DNA from 2 places in the Arvimicrobium flavum genome. Region 1 is predicted to be linked to the other one. Evidence: predicted binding sites of a transcription regulator. Region 1 holds the regulator's gene; the other holds the start of a gene.

Region 1 (7,832 bases):
CGACGCTCAGCTTGTCGATCGGCGCGACCTGTGCGGCGTCGCCGAGCTTGAGCGCGCGGAAATAGCAGACCCAGGACGCGCCCGTCGCCAGCCCGGACAGGACGAGGAACAGGTAGGTGTTGCCCGGGATCGCGGTCGGGACCTGCAGCCGGCCGGTTGCCGCGAGCAACGCCGCCAGCACCCCAAAGATCACGACGGTGCGGATCAGGGTCGCATAGTCGGAATCGATGTCGTGGACGCCTACCTTGGCGAAAATCGCCGTCAGGGCCGCGAAAATCGCCGACAGCAGCGCCCAGAACAGCCATGATGACGTTAAATCGGCCAAGCGACGCCCCTCTATGGTGAAAGCAATACACTCGCGCTCGGCTGCCTACCGCGCAAGGTCTGCCACAAGCGCGTCGAGCACCACCATGCCGGCGGCGGTGGCGCGCAGGCCGGAATTGCCGACCGGCGCGATCAGGCCTTCTTCCTGGAGGATCGCCATGCGGCGCGACGACAGCAACTGGCCCGACAGCGCCTCGTAGCGCGTCAGGTCGATGCCTTCGACCAGCCTCAGCCCCATCATCAGGAACTCGTCGGCCTCTTCCGAGCGCGTCAGCACTTCGCCGCCGGTCAGGCCCTGGCCCTTTGATTCGACGAGATTGAGCCACGCTTCAGGGAACTTTTCGGTGAAGGTGACCACCCTTTTGCCACCCTCGACGTAGCGGCCGTGGGCGCCGGGCCCGACTCCGACATATTCGCCGTAGCGCCAGTAGGTCAGGTTGTGGCGGCTCTCGCAGCCCGGCTTCGCATGGTTCGAGATCTCGTAGGCGGGCAGGCCGTGGGCGGCAGTGACCTCCTGCGTCATCTCATAGAGATCGGCCGCCGCCTCGGCGTCCGGGAGGACGAATTTTCCGGCCGCGTGGAGGGCGTGGAAGCGCGTGCCCTCCTCGATGGTGAGCTGGTAGAGCGAGAGGTGGTCGACGGCGTAGCCGATGGCGGTTTCCAGTTCGGCCGCCCAGGCGTCGCAGGTCTGGCCGGGGCGCGCGTAGATGAGGTCGAAGGAGAGCCGCGGGAATATCTCGCGGGCCAGCCCGATCGCCTTCAACGCCTCCTCCACATTGTGCAGGCGGCCGAGAAAGCGCAGGTCCGCATCGTTGAGCGCCTGGACACCCAACGAAACGCGGTTGACGCCGGCGGCACGGTAGCCGCGGAAGCGCTCGGCCTCCACGGAAGAGGGGTTGGCCTCGAGCGTCACCTCAATACCGTCGGGCACGGTCCAGTTGGCGGCGACGGCCTCCAGGATCGCGCCGACCGTTTCAGGCTTCATCAGCGAGGGCGTGCCGCCGCCGATGAAGATGCTGGTGACGGTGCGGGGGCCGGTGCGTTCGCGACGGTCGGCCAGTTCGGCAATGAACGCCTTGGCGTAGCGCTCCTGGTCGACGCCCTGATGGCGTACATGGCTGTTGAAGTCGCAATACGGGCACTTGGCCGCGCAGAATGGCCAATGGACGTAGATCCCGAAGCCCGGATCCCGATCTATCGGAACGATCCTCCTCACGCCGAACCGAGGCGCGCGCGCGCAAGCTTTTGGAAGGCGCGGGCGCGATGCGAAAGGGCTTCCGCCTGGCCCGGCTTCCACCCGTGCTTTTCCTCGGCGCTCATTTCGCCAAAAGTGCGGACGTGGCCGAGCGGCAGGAAGACCGGGTCGTACCCAAAGCCTTTTTCGCCGCGCGGCGGCCAGACGAGGTGGCCCTCCGCAGCGCCACGGAAATACTCGGCCTCTCCGTCGGGCCAGGCCAGGCAGATGACGGCGACGAAGCGGCCGGCGCGCTGCCCGGGCTCGGTCGCGCCCTTCTCCTGAAGCAGTTTTTCCGTCTTCTCCATCGCCATCATGAAATCGCGCGTGCCGTCCGGCTTTTCAGCCCAGTTGGCCGTGTAAACGCCGGGTTGGCCATCAAGGGCGTCGACGACGAGGCCGGAATCGTCCGACATGGCCGGAAGGCCGGTGGCCTGAGCGGCGGCGAACGCCTTGATGTAGGCATTCTGCTCGAAGGTGGTGCCTGTCTCCTCGGGCTCGGGCAGGCCGAACTCCTTCGCCGATTTCGTTTCGATGCCGAAGGGCGCCAGCAGATCGGCGAATTCGCGCAGCTTGCCTGAGTTGTGGCTCGCAACGACCAGGGTTTGCCCGTTCAGATCACGCATTCAAAGACCCCAGATACGCGGTTCGGCGAACTCGATCGAATTGCCGGATGGATCGCGGAAATAGATTGAACGGCCGCCGTTCGGCCACTCGAAATCGGCTTCAATCGCGATGTTGAGTGATTCCAGCCGCGACTTCCAGCGGCCGATCTCGTCGGCCGTGGCCGAGAAGCAGAGATGGCCTTGCCCGGCAGTTCCATGCGGCGGCACCGGCAGCTTGGCGTCCGGCGGCGGTGGGTTCCTGGTCGCCTCGGCGTTGAAGAGAAGCAGGACGCCCTGCCCGCAGCGGAAGAATGCGTGACGGCCCGGAACCGCCGAAATTCGGCTGAGATCAAGCACGTCTGCGTAAAACGCCTCTGCCGCGACAAGGTCGGTGACGTAGAGGGCGGTTTCAAGGACGGCGGAAGGGGTCATGAGCGGACCTTGGCGCTTTCGGCGCGACTGCGATGCTCGCCCCCTCTTCCCACCAGCGGAAAGCCGGCGGCCGCGAGGCGGCCGAACGGGAGGGAGCAAGACCACATCGCAAGGTACTCCCTTAGCCGACCGCCATCTGCTGGAGGCTGACCAGCCGCCGGATGCCGTTTCTGGCAAGGGACATCAGCTCGCCGAACTGCTCCTCGGTGAACGGCTCGCCTTCCGCCGTTCCTTGGACTTCCACGATGCCGCCCTTGCCGGTCATGACGAAATTGGCGTCCGTGCCAGCCGAGGAATCCTCCAGATAGTCGAGGTCGATCACCGGCCGGCCGTTGTGGATGCCGCAGGAAATGGCGGCCACGTGGTCCTTCAGGACTTTCGAAACCGCGATCATCTGACGCGCCTCCATCCAGCGCAGGCAGTCGTGAAGCGCCACCCAGCCGCCGGTGATGGCCGCGGTGCGCGTGCCGCCGTCGGCCTGGATGACATCGCAGTCGACCGTGATCTGCCGCTCGCCCAGCGCCTGGAGGTCCACCACGGCGCGCAGGCTGCGGCCGATCAGGCGCTGGATCTCGAGCGTACGGCCGCCCTGCTTGCCCGCCGAGGCCTCGCGCCGCATCCGATCGCCCGTCGCGCGGGGCAGCATGCCGTATTCGGCCGTGACCCAGCCCCGCCCGGAATTGCGCATCCAGTTCGGCACCTTTTCTTCGAGGCTCGCGGTGCAGAGCACGTGCGTGTCGCCGAACTTGACGAGGCATGAGCCTTCGGCGTGCTTGGACACGTTGCGTTCGAAGGAAATTGCCCGCATCTCGTCGGGCTGGCGTTTGGAGGGGCGCATTCGGCTCTCTGCTGTCGCTGGTCGGGATTCGTGGCCGGCTTTTACCGGCAGGGCGAGCCCTACGCAAAGGAAAAGCCATCTGTCGCCACAAGACGGCCGGGCGTGATGTTGAGTTCGGCGCGGCGCGGTCTATATCTTGACGCCTGAAGGTTCCTTGCTGCGATGACCAAGCCGATCACCGATCCGACCCTGCAGACGCTCGACCTGCGCTCGCGAGACATATTCCGCCGCATCGTCGATTCGTATCTGCGCGATGGCGAACCGGTCGGCTCGCGCAACCTGTCGCGGCTGCTGCCGTCCACGCTGTCGCCGGCCACCGTGCGCAACGTGATGAGCGATCTCGAACATCTCGGGCTCGTCTACGCACCCCATATTTCGGCGGGGCGACTGCCGACCCAGAAGGGGCTGCGCTTCTTTGTCGACGCCTTCATGGAGCTTGGCGACCTGACCGAGGAGGAGCGGCGCGCCATCGAGGCTCAGATGAAGGCGTCGGGCAGCGGCGCCTCGGTAGAGCACATGCTGACCGAGGCCAGCCAGATGCTTTCCGGGCTGTCGCGCGGCGCCGGGGTGGTGCTGACCGCCAAGAACGAGATGCCGCTCAAGCATATCGAGTTCATCCAGCTGGAGCCCTCCCGGGCGCTGGCCGTGCTGGTGTCGCAGAGCGGCGACGTGGAGAACCGTGTGGTCGAGCTTTCGCCCGGCGTGACCACGTCCCAGTTGCACGAAGCGTCGAATTTCCTCAACGCCCACATCCGGGGGCGAACGCTGGCCGAGGCGCGGACGGAGATCGAGCGCCTGAAGGACGAGACGCGGCAAGCGCTCGACACGCTGTCGCAGGCCCTGGTCGAGAAAGGGCTGGCGATCTGGGCGGGCGCGGAAAGCGGCCTGCCGGCGCGGCTGATCGTGCGCGGGCGCGCGAACCTGCTCGAGAACGTGACCGCGCAAGCCGATCTGGAACTGCTCAAGCATCTGTTCGACGATCTGGAGACGAAAGACGGTTTGATCCAGCTTCTCGACCTTGCCGAAAGCGGCTCGGGCGTGCGCATCTTCATCGGCTCTGAGAACAAGCTGTTCTCGCTGTCCGGCTCGTCGCTGGTGGTCGCGCCCTATCGCGACAAGGATGCCCGCGTCGTGGGCGCGCTCGGCGTCATCGGGCCGACCCGGCTCAACTATGCCCGCATCGTGCCGATGGTAGACTATACCGCGCAACTGATCAGCCGGATGCTGCGTTAGCTGCATTCAGGCGTCCACATCGCTCTGCCCGGCGCGTGACGTCTGGCAAAGCCGCCTCGAGCCTTGATTTTTGGACTCCGAAGCTCGATATCGGGCGCAACTTCGTGGCCCCCAAGACCAACGGAAATCCAATGAACGACATCCCCAAGGAAAACGGCTCGGTTGAAGACATGCTGGATACGTCGGAGACCGTGAACGTCGAAGCGCCGGATGAAGGCGATTTCGAGGTGCTGACGCGCCTGATGAAGGAAAACGAGGAGCTCAAGGACCGCGTGCTTCGCTCCGCCGCGGAAATGGAGAATCTTCGCCGCCGCACGGCGCGTGACGTCCAGGACGCCCGCGCCTACGCCATCGCCAATTTCGCGCGCGACATGCTGTCGGTGTCGGACAATCTGCGCCGCGCCATCGAGGCCGTGCCCGCCGAGGCAAACGATGCGGGCCTGACAGCGCTCGTAGAGGGCGTAGAGGTCACCGAACGTGCCATGCTGGCCGCGCTCGAGCGCCACGGCGTTAAGAAGCTTGCGCCGGAAGGCGAGAAGTTCGACCCGAACTTCCACCAGGCCATGTTCGAGATCCCCAACCCGGGGGTTCCGACGGGCACCGTGCTGCAGGTCGTCCAGCCCGGCTATTCGATCGGCGAGCGCGTGCTGCGGCCGGCCATGGTCGGCGTGTCGAGCGGCGGCCCCAAGCATGCGCCAGCCAACGACGCCAAGCCCGAGCCGGGACCGGTGAACGAGCAGGCGGAAAAGGACGCGTAATAAGGGAAGAAGGGAGTAGGGCAACAAGGTTTCCGAGTGCCTTGGCCCGGCGTCGGATTGCAGGCGGGCTGGTAGGGTATATTGTTTCTCCCTACTCCCCTACTCTTTCAGTCCCCTAGACCCATGCTCCTCATCCAGATCCTCGACTATGCCGGCGTGGCGGTGTTCGCCGCCACCGGCGCGCTTGCCGCGTCGCGCAAGCAGCTCGACATCATCGGCTTCCTGTTCCTGGCCAGCGCCACGGCGACCGGCGGCGGCACGGTCCGCGATCTGATCCTCGGCGTCCCGGTCTTCTGGATCGGCAATACCGACTACATATGGATCTGCCTGGCCGTCACGCTGATGGTCTACTTCTCCGCGCACCGCGTCGAGTCGCGCTACAAGCTGCTGCTCTGGCTCGACGCCGTGGGCCTCGCCGCCTTCTCGGTGATGGGAGCGCAGAAGGGGCTGACGATCACGGGCTCGGCGCCGGTCGCCATGATCACCGGCATGCTGACCGCCGCTTTCGGAGGCGTGCTGCGCGATCTTCTGGCCAGCGAACCCTCCGTCCTCCTCAGTCGCGAGATCTACGTCACCGCCGCATTGGCCGGCGCTGCGACCTACACCATCATCGAGATCGCCGGCGCGCCGATGAACCTCTCCGCGGTGGCGGGGTTCATCGTTGCCTTTGCGGTGCGCGGCGGGGCGCTGAAGTTCCACTGGCGCCTTCCAGTCTACAAGAGCCGACCAGGCCGGCCGCCCAAGGACATCCCTTAAAGGACCGGCTTGTCCGCCGCCTGCCCGTAGGCTCAGGCGGCCACCTTGGCATCGGTGTCGAGGATGGCGCGGTTGCGGCCGCTCTTCTTGGCGGCGTAGAGCTGCTTGTCGGCGGCGCGCATCAAGTCGCTCAGCGTCGCGTTGGCCGACAGCCCGGTGCCGCCGATACTGACCGTCAGCGGCAGCTCGCCGGCTTGGCCCGGCGAGAACTGGATGTCCTCGACCTGCCTCCTGATGCGCTCGGCGACCTGCGTGGCCTCCCGCGCGCTGGCGCCGAGAAGCAGGACGGCGAATTCCTCTCCGCCGATGCGGCCGATCAGGTCCCCTGCGCGGACGCCCCGTTCGATCGCGGCCGAGATTTCGAGCAGCGCATCGTCGCCGACCAGATGGCCGAAACGATCGTTGACCGACTTGAAGTGATCGGCGTCGATCAGCAGCAACGCGCCGGCCGTCGCGTGCCGGCGGCATGCCTCGACCTCCTGGAAGAATGTCTCGCGATTGAGAAAGCCCGTCATCGGATCCCGACGCGACTTTTCCATCAGCTTGGCGTGGGTGTCCGCCAGTTCCTGGTGCGTCGCCGCAAGGGCTGCGAGGGCGACCTTCAGCCGGTCGCTCTGCCAGAACGTGTATGCGCTTACCGGAAATGCCACGAAGATCGGGCAAAGGATGCACATCAACCAGGCCGTTCCGTCGACTACGCCGCCAAAGGCGGGGACGATGGATATCGCGACGAGGAGGGAAGCGGCGATGGAGAGGAGGGTCGCCAGCGTAGCTTTGAAGAGGATGCGTATCATGTCTGCCGCACCCAATGCGCCGCCGGATCGAAACATACCGTTTCGCCGTTCCGTAAAACTCGAACTATGAGAGGGGAAGCCGCCGCCGAGAGGCATTTCGCCGCGCCCCGGCAGTTCCGGTCCGGCGCTTCCTGGGTTAGTAGGTCAGACATGACAAGCACACCGGACGCCGCGCGCTTCGCGCACATCACCTCCTGGGTCTTCGACCTGGACAACACGCTGTATCCTCACCACACGAACCTGTTCTCACAGATCGACGTGAGGATGACCGCCTATGTGTCGGAACTGCTCAAGCTGCCGCGCGACGAGGCGCGCAAGCTGCAGAAGGAGCTCTATCTTGAGCACGGGACCACGCTTGCCGGGCTGATGGCGCGATACGGCATCAATTCGGACGATTTTCTCCAGCGCGTCCACGACATCGACTATTCGTGGCTGTCGCCCGACCCGGCCCTGGGCGCCGCCATCAAGGCCCTGCCGGGGCGAAAGTTCATCCTGACGAACGGCAGCCGCACGCACGCGGAGCGGACCGCACGCCAGCTCGGCATCTTCGAGCAGTTCGACGACATATTCGACATCGTCGCCGCCGGCCTGACGCCGAAGCCGGCGCGGGAGACCTACGACAAGTTCCTCGCCCTCCACGAGGTGGCGGGCCCCAACGCCGCAATGTTCGAGGATCTGGCGCGCAACCTCATCGCGCCCAAGGCGCTCGGCATGACCACCGTGCTGGTGGTGCCGCGCAACTTCGAGCCGACCTTCTCCGAGATCTGGGAGCGCGACGCAGCGCAGGAGGACGAGGTCGACTATGTCACGGACGACCTGACGGCGTTCCTGCGGACGATTGTGCCGGAGTGACGCGAG
Region 2 (7,832 bases), on a different contig from region 1:
TCTCGCGCAGCTTACCGACGATGATAGAACCTTCCGCGCCGGCATTCTCGGCGATCTGGCGAGCCGGCGTCTCGATGGCCCGCCGCACAATCTCGATGCCGGTCCTCTGGTCGGGGTTGTCGACCTGCACGTTGTCCAGTGCTTTCGCAGCGCGCAGCAGCGCCACGCCCCCACCCGGCAAGATGCCTTCCTCAACGGCTGCGCGCGTTGCATGCAGCGCATCGTCGACCCGGTCCTTGCGCTCCTTCACCTCAACCTCGGTCGAGCCGCCGACGCGGATTACCGCGACACCGCCGGCGAGCTTGGCCAACCGCTCCTGCAGCTTCTCGCGGTCATAGTCGGAAGTGGTTTCCTCGATCTGCGCTTTGATCTGCTTCACACGGCCCTCGATCTCGGCCTTCGAGCCGGCACCGTCCACAATGGTGGTGTTTTCTTTCTCGATGACGACCTTCTTGGCGCGGCCGAGCATCTGGAGCGTGACGTTCTCCAGCTTGATGCCGAGGTCTTCCGAGATGGCGGTGCCGCCGGTGAGGATGGCGATGTCTTCCAGCATCGCCTTGCGACGGTCGCCGAAGCCCGGCGCCTTCACCGCTGCGACCTTCAACCCGCCGCGCAGTTTGTTGACAACCAGCGTGGCGAGCGCCTCGCCCTCGACGTCCTCTGCTATGATGAGCAGCGGCTTGGACGACTGCACCACTGCTTCGAGTACCGGCAGCATTGCCTGCAGATTGCCGAGCTTCTTCTCGTGGATCAGAACATAGGGCTCGTCGAGTTCAACCCGCATCTTGTCCTGGTTGGTGATGAAGTACGGCGAGAGATAACCGCGGTCGAACTGCATGCCTTCGACCACTTCAAGTTCGGTGTCGGCGGTCTTGGCTTCCTCGACCGTGATCACGCCCTCGTTGCCGACCTTCTGCATTGCCTCGGCAAGGAACCGGCCGATCTCGGCGTCACCATTGGCCGAGATGGTGCCGACTTGGGCGATCTCGTTGTTCTGCGTCACCTTGCGGGCGTTGGCCTTAAGTTCTGCAACGACGGCATCCACCGCCTTGTCGATGCCGCGCTTCAGGTCCATTGGGTTCATGCCCGAGGCGACAGCCTTGGCGCCCTCGCGCACGATCGCCTGGGCGAGAACTGTCGCGGTCGTGGTGCCGTCGCCGGCAAGATCATTGGTTTTCGAAGCGACTTCGCGCACCATCTGAGCGCCCATGTTCTCGAACTTGTCTTCGAGCTCGATTTCCTTGGCGACGGTGACACCGTCCTTTGTGATGCGTGGGGCGCCGAACGACTTGTCGATGACGACGTTGCGTCCCTTCGGACCGAGCGTCACCTTCACGGCGTTGGCGAGGATGTCGACGCCGCGCAGCATCTTTTCGCGGGCCTCGGTATGGAACTTGACTTCCTTGGCAGCCATTGGACCACTCCTTCAAATTTAGGCAGCTTTCGTTGACTGGATTGCTTCTTCTGAACCCGATCACGCGGCCTTCTTGAACGCGACGCTCTGGTCGATCACGCCCATCACGTCGCTTTCCTTCATAATGAGCAGGTCCTCGCCGTCGAGCTTGATCTCGGTGCCGGACCATTTGCCGAATAGGATGCGATCGCCGACCTTCACGTCGAGCTCGACCAGCTTCCCGCTGTCGTCCCGAGCGCCGGGGCCGACTGCGATGACCTCGCCTTCCTGTGGCTTTTCCTTCGCAGTATCGGGGATGATGATGCCGCCAGCCGTCTTCTCGTCGGCTTCGATGCGGCGGACCAGGATACGGTCGTGCAATGGACGGAACGCCATTTTCGTTCTCCTTCAAGGACAAACAGATTTTGAAGTTCCTCCACACCGGACCGGCAATATCGGGCCGGTGTGGGGCGTGGCGACCCTTCATCAGGCAACGCGCGCATCTCGAGCTAGTTTTCGGATTTTGGCATTTCAAGAGGCGCCGCGAATTTTTTTGGCACTCGCCTTTATCGAGCGCTAGCATCATGAAAACATGCAGCTATTTGCCGTTCTGGCTGTCCGGCGGGGCTTGAAATTGTCACGACGTCGAGCAAAATCGGAGAAGCGCCGGGCACCATGCACGGCTTCTCGAATCGAGATCGAAGCGGAGCTTTGGAACGGCAAACCGGAAAGGAGGATATCGATGGGCCGAACCGACTTTTCGACGATCATCCCGTCACTGGCGCCTGAAGCCAATGACCTCACGCTCGACCGGCTGCTGTCGCCGGCGCGCCACTACAACCATCCAGACGACGTTCTCAACGACGATGCGCTGGACGTTGGCGAAAAGCGAGCGGTCCTCTCATCGTGGGCTTCCGACGTCTGCGCAGCGGAATCCATGCCCGGCTCTGCGCCAGCCGCCGGGCGCCCGGCAGCCGGTCTCATTTGACGCCATCATGGAAGCGCTGCGGCGGCTCGACGCGCCAAGTTCGACGTTTCAAGACCGAAACGAGGCCAAGCGCCGACCCGAACGGCAACGTTTGGATGCATGAAGCGAGGACAGGTCGGAGAATGGCTGCAGTGGTGGGCCGCGAGTTCCGCATGCAGATGGAAGGGTACGGCCTGACAACTGCCGAGATTCACTACCGCATGCCCGACCATCCCAGCCTGCTGCAGCTTTATGTCTGGCAGGAGTATGATCTGGCTCCCGACTTTCCCGAACTGCGCAGCTTCCTCGACTACTGGAAGGAAACGCTGGAGGGCGCGCTGCACTCGGTGCGCGTTGCCCACCATCGCTTGATCCGGCCGTCCGTGTGGAAGGCAGTGGACGGCATTATCGCAATTCACTGAATGCCGACAGCCGCCAAGCGTGTCTCGCCTTGTGCCGGCCGGTGCCAAGCCGGCGCGCTCGATCGGCGCCGGCCCAGCGACAGCCCTGCGATCGGCCGCCCTGACGAAGCTCCGCCGGGCCGCCTTCGCGCTGCACCATCCGTCGAGCACGTCGCGACAGGCTGAGTGCGCGCTGCGCCAGTTCCTGCCGCGCGCCCATTGCGGCCATTCGTTCTGAAGGCATTCGATCACGGCCTGATTGTGTCGCGCGAGACGTTGCGCAAATGGATGGCGGAAGCCGGAATCTGGCTGTCGCGCAAGCATCGCCGGGGTGATGTCAGGTTAACCGAAGTTGAGGTTGTTAGCTGGTCGGCGGACATGATTCAGTCTACCACCAGCTACAAGCGCCATCGTTTCCCGCCCGCTGTGATCGCTCATGCGGTCTGGCTGTATTTTCGGTTCCCGCTGAGCCTGCGTCTGGTTGAAGAGATGCTGCTGGAACGCGGCATCGTCGTTACCTATGAGACGATCCGCTGTTGGGCGAAGAAGTTCGGCCCAGACTATGCTGGCCGCTTGCGGCGGAAGCAACCAAGTCCAATCGACATCTGGCACTTGGACGAAGTGGTCGTGACGATCGGCGGCAAGAAGCATTGGCAGTGGCGCGCCGTCGACCAGGATGGCTACGTGCTCGACGAGATCGTCCAGGCGCGCCGCGATACCAAAGCTGCCAGGCGCCTGCTGATCCGGCTGTTGAGGAAGCAGGGGTGCGGGCCGAAACGTATCGTCACCGACAAGCTCCGTTCCTACGCCGCAGCCCGGCGTCAGGTCATGCCCACGGTCGCGAGCATCAATCGCACAAGGGGCTGAACAATCGCGTCGAAAACTCCCATTTGCCTTTGCGAAAACGGGAGCGAATGATGCAACGGTTTCGCTCGCCAGGCGCGCTGCAGCGCTTCACAAGCATCTTTTCGGCGGTCCGAAACCTCTTTGTGCCGCCTCGTTCCAAACACTCGGCCAGCGCCCTTCGTCTGCAAGGTCTCCGGGCGATCGCACACTGGAAGGCGGTCGCCGGGGCGGCCGTCTGAGCCAAATATCATACCGAATGGCGTCTCGATGAAGTTAACCTGACATCACCGGCGGAGGAGAGCCGTCCACCGCATCAGAAGCGGACGGACTGCTCTTGGCACGGGGGAACGGTTTGCCGTCATTAGCCGGCCCAGATGGGCAATGATCGCGGTTGCCTATGGGGGTTCCGGCCCGCCTATTTGCTATTGCGGAGCTAAGCGTATACCTCTCCCATATCGGCAATTCTGACACCGGCGTTGCCGGCGAGGGCTAGCTCCCCTGGCCCCAATTGAAAGGAGGACGTCATGTCTTCCTCGTTTATCATCGCAACACCCCGCTGACGCTGATGGACAGCGAACGGAATCGTTCAGCCTTTCCGGTGCGATCGTACTATTCCTGGCAGGCGACAGGCTGGATTCATGACAGTGATGAACAATCCTAAATTCGAAGATCCTATAATCGTCGAGAGTGGTCAGCCCAGTTCCAAGGTTCAGCTCGCGGACATCAATGCCTGCAGCGAATTTCTCCTTCGCGAATGGCCAGGCAAGCGCGGCGACAAACATCGCGCGGCTCTCCAATCTTGCGCTGACGTGACGGCTGGCAAGAAGCCGGCGTCGCACGCGCGCAAGGCATTTGCCGCGGCTGCTCGCGAGGCGGGGCTTGTGATCAATCGTTAATTCTCGGAGTCGAGTAGTGTCTCAGCTTGAATTTTGGCCCCATTGACGGGCCTGTCGCAATCCGCCGTCGCCTCCTATATGCTTAGCGGAAAGCATGGAGCCAAAGCATGGCTGATATCGAAGACATAGAGGAAATGATCGCGAGCACGCGTAAATTTATCATTGCGGACAAAGGCGTGGCGGCTGGTATCCGTACATTCGATGGTATCTCCGAATTGCTCGCTGAGGTTATCCGAGAATTGCGGCGGCTGAACGAGAACGTTGAGCAGTTGAGGTCTGATAATGCTCACCGGACCTAAAGGCCAGAAGCGCCCCGCCGACGTGATCGGCAATCCCGTGAAGGTCATGCGCATTGTCATCGGTGAGGAAGAAGATACCGTCATCGACGATGGCAAAGACCCTGCCGCCAAGGTATTTGGCGCGAAGGGCGGCAAGAAGCGCGCCGAGAACATGACACCAGAACGGGGCGCCGAGATCGCCAAGAAGGCCGCTGCGAAGCGGTGGAATAAGCCGAGCGCATAGCTGCACGCATAATGGGGGCATGTGCCAGTTCGGTCCGCACTCTATGTCGACGGGTTTAGTCTCTATCATGCTGTAACGGACCTAAATGGGCCATTCTTTTAAAGTGGTGCAACCTCTGGCGGCTCGGCGGAATTATTATTCCCTCAATATCACAGCACCGCCCGGGTATTCGCAAAAGCGATGACGCCATGATCAATTCATGAATGCGCTGCGAAATGTCGGTGTTGACCCGTATCTTAGGGCATTACCTCCACGAGGAGCGAGATTGTCGACATTGCAGTCACGTTTGGGAGCAGCCAAATGAGAAGGCGTCTGATCTCAATCTTGGTCTTTCGTTGATCACTGACGCCGGAGACGACGTTTTTGACCGGGCATATTTGCTGACAGCCGATTCAGATCAAGCAGCCACGGATCGCTTTCTTTGCGAAACCTTAAAGGGAAAGTCCCTCGTAACGGTGGCTCCTCCCGGGAGAAACTTTTCGGCGAACATAGAAAAGTTCGCGGACGGCCGTATTGCTCTCACGCGCGACCATCTTGAGAACGCTGTCTTCCCCAGGTCGTGATGGGAAAGGGCGATTAGCCGCCCGGAAGAAGACCCCGCGAATACGACCCGACCCGCCTGCAGGTTGGGTCCATCCAGACAATCGGCGCTGAATTTCAAACTGAGACACTACTCGGAGTTGGCCTTGATGGGAACACATTGATGCGCGAGATACACGCACCGATGGCTCTTCACAGCGGCTCCGAACAGATGGTTCGTGAGGTTCTTGGATTGAGTGATCGTATTTGACCTGATCGATCGCGCGCCGACCATGAATGTACCGGCGGCGCGAAATGGTCTCAGGACCGAAGATGAAGCGGGCGAGAGCCCGCTTTTTTCATGACCGGATTGCCCCTCATTCGTACGCGAGCACGCGCAGATACCTTTGCCTACCTCGGAACATCACTCCTTTACCCCGGTCGTCACTGGGCGATCACGTCGATTCGAAACGGCAACTGCGCGTCGGGCTGGCCTTCACCGCTATTTCCGAGATCGCTTCAGCCGAGGGCGAACCGCTGTGAGGGCTATTTAGCGCATCAGCCCCGCGGTCCGGAGCGCGTCTTCAATAAGCTTCTTTGTAGACTCGTGCACACCCTTTGTCGGTTGATCGAACTGCATGCCTGGTTTAGGCCACGGCTCCTCGCGGTCTGCCTGTGCGATGACGGGCGTCTGCAGATCGATGCGCTCGTCGGTTGTCGACCCCCCAGAACGCGATCCTTGCTGACCAACTATATTCCAGGATCGCGCGATCTCTCGGGTCGAAGAAACGCCGACGTCCAGCATGAAGGGTCCCGACGTCCCGAGGCCGTCACTGCCAAGCGGCGTGCCGTGGCCCATGGCGGAGATGAGGTTGATCTCGATCAGCGCATCGCCGCTTGGGTCGCACCATACTTGCCTGTTCAGTTTGCTCTGGGTACCCGAATACTCTGGAGTGCTTGCTAGCCCGTGCACGCACAGCCACTGGGACGCGATGGCCTTCGCGTTGGCGGAAGCGACCGTCTGGTCAGAAGAACCATGCCATATCGAAATGCGCGGCCAAGGGCCGGGATGATTAGTTGCACTCCGTAGAAGCTGCTGTAGTGTTCGCTCGGACGGGACGCCGTGGCCGCGCATGCGGTCGAACGCTTCAGGGACCGTGGCTGCGCAGCCATAAGGTAGCCCTGCGATTATCGCGCCGGCCGCAAACACTTCCGGATAGACCGCCAACATCGCCGCTGCCATCGCCCCGCCAGCGGAGAGCCCGGTGATGAAGATGCGCTTGCGGTCGAGCTTGTGCGCCACGACCATTGTCTCGATCATCTGGCGGATCGACAGAGCCTCGCCGGAACCGCGGTCGACATCCTTGGGCTGAAACCAGTTGAAGCAGAGGTTCGGGTTATTCGCTCTCTGCTGTTCCGGGTAGAGCAGTGCAAAACCTGCTTCGTCCGCCAACTGCGACCAGCCGGAATGATGGTCGTAGCCGGCTCCGGTTTGCGTGCAGCCATGTAGGACCACGACCAGCGGCGCCGCTTCATTCAGGTCTGGAGGCAGATAGTACATCGCTCCGAGGTTACCGGGATTTGAGCCAAAGTTGGAAAGGAGTTCTAGGCGTCCATCGTTCGTTGTGTGCGCAGAGCCTAGACGAGACGTCGCCTGAAGCGCGGCAAGGCGCGCGATCGTATCGGAGATTTTTCGCAATTGAACCGTCCTCGTTCTGACGTCCGGAATTGGAGGGCAAGCAGGAACGTAGCTCCGGCAGTTTCGTTGCTGCACTGCACAATAAAGGTTGTGCGCCGATGCGTCAGCCAATTTATGGTGACGGCGGCCTGATGGATTGCCGCTTGCCGCTTACCGATCGCCGTCGAGAACTCAAACATCGTTCGCTCAATATTGGAGGAAACGGACAATGTGCTTCCATGAGCCGCGGCGATCTGGGACGCGATTAGGGGCCGAGTGACTGCCTGCATGGTCGTCTATGGTTCGCGGTTTTCCGGTGTGCGCCTATGCGCAACATGAGGTGCGCAAAGTCTTGACGTGCCGGACGGTCAACCCACAGCCATCGCCGCGGCAAGCAATCCCTATATTCGATCGAGTCCCGTCATGGTGGTCGAGGCGCCAGAAACGGCAGCTCAGGCGGGGCGTTCGTTAGGCAGAATGCTGATCACGTCCAAGGTCACCCCCGCTGCAGCTTTTTCAGGCCTCACTTGGGGCCAGCGACGAATACACACTGACGGGTGCAACGGGTATGCGATCGAGCTGGCGTGACAATCGTGAATCGCCAGCCTCA

The links. Region 1 encodes HrcA, which represses chaperone genes, less so after heat shock. Its sites were predicted from a motif close to GTTAGCACTCNCNNNNNGNGAGTGCTAAC; they were not measured.
Region 2: the regulator HrcA is predicted to act here: its motif matches at 1,946-1,974, upstream of groES (co-chaperone GroES).

What each region holds. Positions count from the first base shown of each region.
Region 1 covers NZ_JAQGPN010000001.1:4,751,128-4,758,959, forward strand. Annotated here, with positions in the region: gene PD284_RS22905 (EamA family transporter) at 1-325, opposite strand, end outside; gene hemW (radical SAM family heme chaperone HemW) at 371-1,540, opposite strand; gene rdgB (RdgB/HAM1 family non-canonical purine NTP pyrophosphatase) at 1,537-2,184, opposite strand; gene PD284_RS22920 (VOC family protein) at 2,185-2,595, opposite strand; gene rph (ribonuclease PH) at 2,717-3,433, opposite strand; gene hrcA (heat-inducible transcriptional repressor HrcA) at 3,596-4,666, shown strand; gene grpE (nucleotide exchange factor GrpE) at 4,837-5,424, shown strand; gene PD284_RS22940 (trimeric intracellular cation channel family protein) at 5,548-6,180, shown strand; gene PD284_RS22945 (GGDEF domain-containing protein) at 6,213-6,974, opposite strand; gene PD284_RS22950 (pyrimidine 5'-nucleotidase) at 7,125-7,826, shown strand.
Region 2 covers NZ_JAQGPN010000002.1:164,764-172,595, reverse strand. Annotated here, with positions in the region: gene groL (chaperonin GroEL) at 1-1,414, opposite strand, end outside; gene groES (co-chaperone GroES) at 1,475-1,789, opposite strand; gene PD284_RS24295 (hypothetical protein) at 2,136-2,381, shown strand; gene PD284_RS24290 (usg protein) at 2,504-2,782, shown strand; partial or broken gene PD284_RS24285 (hypothetical protein) at 2,924-3,085, opposite strand; partial or broken gene PD284_RS24280 (IS6 family transposase) at 3,140-3,846, shown strand; gene PD284_RS24275 (DUF982 domain-containing protein) at 4,246-4,503, shown strand; gene PD284_RS24270 (hypothetical protein) at 4,611-4,802, shown strand; gene PD284_RS24265 (RNA-binding protein) at 4,825-5,025, shown strand; gene PD284_RS24260 (extracellular catalytic domain type 1 short-chain-length polyhydroxyalkanoate depolymerase) at 6,095-7,243, opposite strand.